Magnetococcus marinus MC-1: one gene and its partner. The protein of the gene in region 1 interacts with the protein of each later gene in a pairwise test. Links are inferred from orthologs where the notes say so. Each region holds a gene or a part of one and is shown on either strand. Other genes may lie near its edges.

What was found.
Region 2: the proteins of MMC1_RS12260 (region 1) and MMC1_RS10885 interact in binary tests that used the Escherichia coli proteins (3 or more experiments, as listed by UniProt). The link is inferred for Magnetococcus marinus MC-1 from one-to-one orthologs.

Annotation. Positions count from the first base shown.
Region 1 is NC_008576.1:3,049,785-3,053,585, forward strand. The notes cover bases 143-3,622. They hold MMC1_RS12260 (2-oxoglutarate dehydrogenase E1 component), read left to right. Parts: upstream 143-476; coding sequence 477-3,422; downstream 3,423-3,622. Other genes in these bases: odhB (2-oxoglutarate dehydrogenase complex dihydrolipoyllysine-residue succinyltransferase), read left to right, coding at 3,498-3,622. In the rest of the region: more of odhB, read left to right, coding at 3,623-3,801. UniProt on the Escherichia coli protein: E1 component of the 2-oxoglutarate dehydrogenase (OGDH) complex which catalyzes the decarboxylation of 2-oxoglutarate, the first step in the conversion of 2-oxoglutarate to succinyl-CoA and CO(2).
Region 2 is NC_008576.1:2,605,825-2,609,037, forward strand. Bases 15-2,906 are described here. They hold MMC1_RS10885 (ABC-F family ATP-binding cassette domain-containing protein), read left to right. Parts: upstream 15-416; coding sequence 417-2,396; downstream 2,397-2,906. Other genes in these bases: MMC1_RS10890 (FKBP-type peptidyl-prolyl cis-trans isomerase), read right to left, coding at 2,508-2,906. In the rest of the region: more of MMC1_RS10890, read right to left, coding at 2,907-3,206. UniProt on the Escherichia coli protein: Genetic data indicate it may be involved in ribosome assembly or function.

The DNA of each region.
Region 1 (3,801 bases):
CAGCCCCATTTTTTACACTAATTTTATGTTTTAAAAGACGTACGCACAGACTTTTCCACAAAACTGGATATTTTACTATTTTAAAATGTTATTCATTCAACCCTAAGAGAGGCCCTTTTTCTCCGCAACAAAAGCGCATGATCACTTTAAAAACAGCACCCTCCAGTCAAATAAAAGAAGCCGCTTATATAACTATTTACCAATAATTGCAGCCACAAATACACGGCATTCATCACAGGCTTATCTTACACTTAAATATATATACACTATATCTTGTCAACACATCAATTTTGTTAGGATTAAATTTTTTAATAACATTGCAGGTTGTGTTCTTTTTGGTATGATAACATCATCATTATACAGTTAATCGTATACCGGCATGAATAGCGGGTATTTCGTATTAAAGGTTAACTCCCGTTAATACCCTCGATTAACCCAACAACCGCCTCATCTTTGTCACTTGCGAGGTTAGACACATGGCCGGCCAACTGGACGCACTCCTAAACGGGACCAACGCCCTCTATATCTCTGAGCTCTACGCCCGGTATTTGGATAATCCTCATGCGGTGGATGCCACCTGGGCGACCACTTTTGGCGAACTGACCGAGGATGAAACCCCGGAAATTTTTAAAGAGATTCGTGGCGCCAGCTGGTCAAAATTGGAGTCTGGCATTCTGGGCAAACCCCTTGAACGCGACCCCGACAGCCAAACCCGTCACGCTCACTTTGTGCAAGGGGTCACACAGGTGGCCGGGACCGAGCCAGAACAGATCCGGCGGGCCACCTTGGATGCCATTCGGGCTTTAATGATGATCCGCACCTACCGAGTGCGGGGCCACCTGATCGCCAACTTTGACCCCCTCGGACTGGAGGCACGGGAACACCATCCAGAGTTAGACCCGGCCAACTATGGTTTTGCTGAAGAGGATATGGACCGCCCCATCTTTATTGATTATGTGTTGGGCTTAGAGACCGCCACCCTCAGACAGATTGTACGCCTGCTTAAAGAGACCTACTGCGGCACCATTGGCGTTGAGTTTATGCATATTCAAGAGCCCGAAGAGAAAGCCTGGGTGCAGCGCCGTATTGAATCCATTCGCAACCGTACCCACTTCACCCTCAAGGGCAAGCGCACCATTTTGCAACGCCTCTCCGAGTCGGAAGGGTTTGAAACCTTTCTACAGCTCAAATATACCGGCACCAAACGGTTCGGTCTGGATGGCGGTGAATCGCTGATTCCGGCCATTGAGCAAATTCTAAAACGCGGCACCCAACTGGGCCTTAAAGAGGTGGTCATTGGCATGGCCCACCGGGGACGTTTAAACGTGCTGGCGAATATTATGCGCAAGCCCTACGCCGCCATTATGCATGAGTTCCAGGGGGGCTCCAACAAACCGGACGACGTGCAGGGTTCCGGGGATGTGCGTTATCACTTGGGGGCCTCGGCTGACCGGGTCTTTGATGACAAAAAGGTCCACCTCTCCCTCACCGCCAACCCCTCCCATCTGGAGTTGGTCAACCCCGTGGTATTGGGCAAAGTACGCGCCAAACAGCTCCAACGTGGGGATACCAGCCAACAACAGGTCATGGGGCTTATCATGCATGGCGACGCCGCCTTTGCCGGCCAGGGTTTGGTGCCTGAATCCCTGGCGCTATCGGGCTTAAAGGGCTATCAAACCGGGGGCACCATCCACCTGATTGTCAACAACCAGATCGGCTTTACCACCAACCCCCGCAACTCCCGTTCGTCGCCCTATCCGTCGGATGTAGCCAAGATGATTCAAGCCCCGATCTTTCATGTGAATGGGGATGACCCTGAGGCGGTGGTGCATGCGGCCCGCATTGCCATCGAGTATCGGCAGGCGTTCAGTAAGGATGTGGTGATTGACATGTGGTGTTACCGTCGTCACGGCCACAATGAAGGGGATGAACCCAGCTTCACCCAGCCCATTATGTACCGTGCCATTGCCAACCACCCCACCACTCGGCAGGTCTACGCCCAAAAATTGGAGCGCGAGGGGGTACTTAAAGAGGGCGAAGGGGAGCAGATTTACAAAGAGTTCCACAATGAGCTGGAGACCTCGTTTCAAGAGGCCCAATATTTTCTGCCCACCTCGGCCGACTGGCTGGATGGTATGTGGAAAGGGGTCTCTAACCTGCGGGGCGAGGAGGAGATGCACCAGCACAAAACCTGCGTGCCAGAACGCACCCTGCGCGAGGTAGGCAAGGCGCTCTACACGCCACCCCAGGATTTTGCGGTGCACCGTAAAATAATCCGGCAGCTACGCAGCAAAGAGCAGATGTTTGAAAGCGGCGAGGGTTTTGATTGGGCCACAGGTGAGGCGCTGGCCTTTGGCACCCTATTGGTCGAGGGCATTCCCGTGCGTCTCTCGGGGCAGGATTGTGGCCGGGGCACCTTTTCTCAGCGTCATTCGGTGTTGATCGACCAAAATGATGAGTCTCGTTATGAACCCCTGAACCATATCCGTTCGCTCCAAGCCGATTATGAGGTGATCGACAGCCCCTTAGCTGAGGCATCGGTGTTGGGCTTTGAATATGGTTACGCCTCGGCTGACCCCCATGCGCTGGTGCTGTGGGAGGCGCAGTTTGGTGATTTTGTAAATGGCGCCCAGATGATTATCGACCAGTTTATCAGCTCGGGGGAGTCTAAATGGCTGCGCCTAAACGGCATGGTCATGCTGCTGCCCCATGGTTTTGAGGGGCAGGGCCCTGAGCACTCTTCGGCCCGGCCTGAGCGATTTTTACAGCTCTGTGCCGAGGATAATCTACAGGTCTGCAATCTCACCACCCCGGCCAACTATTTTCACGCGCTACGGCGGCAAAATCACCGCAATTTCCGCAAACCGCTGGTGATTTTTACCCCAAAATCGCTGCTGCGCCATAAGCTTTGTGTCTCCAAACTCGAAGCGTTTATCAGCGGTTCATCCTTTCAACGGGTGTATGACGAGGTGGACACCCTGGTTGCCGACGAAGCGGTTAAGCGGGTGGTGCTGTGTAGTGGCAAAGTCTACTACGAACTGCTACAGACCCGCCGTGAGCAAGGGAGCAACGATGTGGCCATTGTGCGCATTGAGCAGCTCTACCCCTGGCCCCGCAACGCCCTGTTTAAGGTGCTCCAGCGTTATGCCAATGCCGAGATTGTGTGGTGCCAGGAAGAGCCCGCCAACATGGGTTATTGGAGCTTCCTCTTTCAGCGCCTGATCCATCTGCTCGAGGATTTGCAGAGCAAACAGCGTCTGCCCATCTATGCAGGACGCGGGGCTTCGGCCTCACCCGCTTCTGGGTTGGCCAGCAAACATCTTCAAGAACAGACGCATTTGGTCCATGAAGCACTCTTTGTGCCCTTAACCGAAATCCCCCAACCGTTTCGCCGCAAAGAGACGGTACCGGTGGAAAAATAACCGATCTCAACCCGCTTGGGATCTTTAACGGATAACAGAAACCAGACGTTTTACCCATAGGAATCGAGGCTGATCATGGCAACGGAAATCAAGGTGCCCACACTTGGTGAATCGGTAACCGAGGCCACTGTCGTACAGTGGCTCAAACAGGTCGGCGATGCCGTTGCTGTTGACGAGCCCTTGGTGGAGTTGGAAACCGATAAAGTTACGGTCGAGATGCCCTCGCCGGTGGCCGGAGTTATTACCGAAATTTACGCGGGTGTGGATGCCGATGTCGAGGTCGGGGCCGTGCTCTGCGTGGTGGATGCCCAGGGCAGCGCCCGCGTAGCCGTCCCCGCCAAACCGGCGGCTGAGCCTGCCCCGGCTCCAGCGGTGGCGA
Region 2 (3,213 bases), 440 kb from region 1 along the record:
TAATTTATGGCGACTCTTGGACCACCACCCTGAACAGGCATGGTAAGGATGAATCGGAGGCTGTCGCTGCGGCTTTGGGTTAACAAGCACCGCATCGCTACCCGCAGCACTCGCTTCTCTTGGAGCCTAAATGGCGTGCGAACCCTTTTCAAAGGAAGGGTACTTAACCGGATTTATGATGCCCCACTCAGCGTGTGCTTTCAAGCCCTGCTTATGGGCAGCGCTTCTGCTCGGTTTTGCTTCGCTTTAGGCCAAGCCCTCTGCACCTACTCCCCTAGACCACCTTTTGGACCACGCAGCCTACGGCTATGTTGATGATACCTCGCTACCACGCTGCTTTAACCGTATGATAGGCCCCTTTGTGCATAGCTGCATCGATCACCACCTTTATTACGCCATTAGCAACGGGGAACCCCATGTTACACCTGGAAAAAGTTGAAAAAAGATATGGTGCTACCATCATTCTCAGCGGCACTGATCTGGTTATTCATCCAGGGGAAAAGGTGGGCTTGATTGGACTAAATGGTATGGGCAAAACCACCCTCTTTCGCATTATTGAGGAGGTTGAACCCTTGGATGGTGGACGGCTGGATCGTCACCCTCCACACATGCGCATTGGTGTTTTGCGTCAGGAGCTTACCCCAGCGCACCGTTCTATTTTACAAGAAACCCTGGGCGGTCTGCCCCAGTTGGTGGCACTTAATAATGAACGCGAAGCGCTACATAGCAAGATGGTTGAACACCCTGAGCATGATGCGTATCACCAGTGGGTCATGCGTCTGGGTGAGGTGGATCATGCCTTGGAAGATCTGGATGCCTACAGTGCCGAGGCCCGCGCTGGGGCTATTTTGTTGGGTTTAGGCTTCTCAACCGCCGATTTAGAAAAGCCGCTGGATGCCTTTTCTGGGGGCTGGCGCATGCGGGTTGCCCTGGCCCAGCTGCTCTTTTCGGCCCCTGACCTCATGTTATTGGATGAACCAACCAACCACTTGGACCTGGAGTCGGTGGCATGGCTGGAGCGCTATCTGGCAGGTTTGAGTGGGGCTTACATGCTCATTTCCCATGACCGTGATTTTCTACAGCGCACCACGCGGGTAACGGTTGAGTTGGAGGATGGCAAGCTCACCCGCTACAAAGGCAGTTTTGATGCCTATATGAACTGGAAGATTGAGCAAGCGGAGTTATTGAGCAAACAGGCCGCCAAACAAGCTGATAAGTTAGAAGCCATGCAGCGCTTTATCAGCCGTTTTCGCGCCAAGGCCACCAAAGCCAAGCAGGTGCAGAGCCGCGTTAAGCAGATGGAAAAGCTGGAGGCGCAAAAAGTGGAGCTCCCAGGCCAGGGACGCAGCGCCCCCGTTATCCGCTTGCCCGATCCCCCGCCGTGTGCCAGTCAGGTGATGAAAATTGATAAAATGAGCATGGCCTATGGCTCCACGCAGGTGTTTAAAAACTGTCAATTAGAGATCAGCAAAGGCTCGCGCATTGGGCTGCTTGGCCCCAATGGTCGTGGTAAATCTACCCTGCTAAAATTGTTGTGTGGTGCGTTGCAACCAACCGCGGGTGTGGTTATGCCAGGGGATCGGGTCAAGCCGGGCTTTTTTGCGCAGCATGCGCTGGAGTCCCTGCGTCTTGGGGATACCATCTTAGAGTCAGCCCGCGAGGTTGCCCCGCCCGGAACCACCGAGACCCAACTGCGTACGGTGCTTGGGGGGCTCCTGTTTTCGGGTCAACGGGTCGAAAAATTGGTCTCTGTGCTCTCCGGTGGTGAAAAGGCACGGCTGGCCTTGGCGCGGCTATTTTTGAGTGGGGCCAATTTTTTATTGCTGGATGAACCCACCAACCACTTGGATATGCCCTCACGGGCCGCACTAGAAGAGGCTTTGGAGTCCTATCAGGGTACCTTTGTCTTGGTCTCCCATGACCGCTCTCTGTTAGAGAGTGTTTGTGACCGCTATGTTGCCATCGCCCAGGATCAGTTGCACCCCTTAGGAGAGGATCTGGATCATTACCTAGAGCACTTTGTGCTGCAAGAGACAGCCTCCCAGCCGAATGGAGTGCAAGACAAAACCACAGCCCGCGCCCTTTCTAAGGAGAGCAAACGCGAGGCGGCGCAGATCCGTAATGCGCTGCATCAACGCACCAAGCCCCTGCGCAGCCAGCTTAACCAGTGCGAAAAAAACATCCAGCAGCTTGAAGCCGACAAAACCCGCATTGACGCCACCCTCACCGACAGCAGCCTCTATGAAGAGGGTCAAAAAGAGCGCTTAAAAAACCTGTTGGAGAGCAGCACCCAAACGGAACAAGCCCTGAGCAAAGCCTGGGCACTGTGGGAAACGCTCAGCATGGAGATCGAGACCCTGGAAGAGCAGGCCAAACAAGCGCTGGAACAGGCTTAAACCAACGACCATGAAGGGCAAAAATGCGTGCTCGCCCCATAAAAAAAAGCCACCCAAACAATGGGGTGGCTTTTTTTTAGCCTTGCAGAGTTGCCTGCAACCTATCCAAATTTATTTAACCTCAAGCAGCTCCACCTTGAAGATGAGCAGCTTGTTCGGGGCGATCACAGGGGGACGCCCTGCTTCGCCATAGGCCAAGTGGGGAGGTAGATAGAGTTCATAGATACTGCCCGTCTTCATCAATTGCAGCCCCTCGGTCCAGCCCATAACCACTTGGGACAGCGTAAACTCAACAGGCTCGTTACGCTTATAAGAGCTGTCAAAAATGGTACCATCCAACAAACGGCCCTCGTAGTGCACCTTAACTTTAGCGGTGCGATTGGCCGGCTTAGCACCGGTACCTGCCTTGAGCTCTTTGTATTGTAACCCCGACATGGTGGTCCGCACACCTGGCTTGCGGCCATTCTCTTTCAAAAACGCTTCGGCCTCTTTTAGATTATCTTTTTTGAGGCTATCTTTTTTTTCCGTCACCAGGGCACGGCGGCGCAAAATTTCCTCTTTCATGGCCTTTTGCATCTCCTCAGGGCTCATTTGCAGCGCCTGACCTGCCAATTTATCCCGCAGCCCCATGATTAAAATATCTGGATCTACATCAAAACCGTTCTCGGTCATGCTATCGGCCAAATCGGCCCCCAGAGCATAGGAGAGTCTATCCTTGCTGCTCTCCAGCTTGCCTGCCATGCCAAATCCGGGCGTCATAGCAACCACCAGACAGAAGGCCAGTGCAGAGGGTTTAATCAAACGCATCATCGCTTGT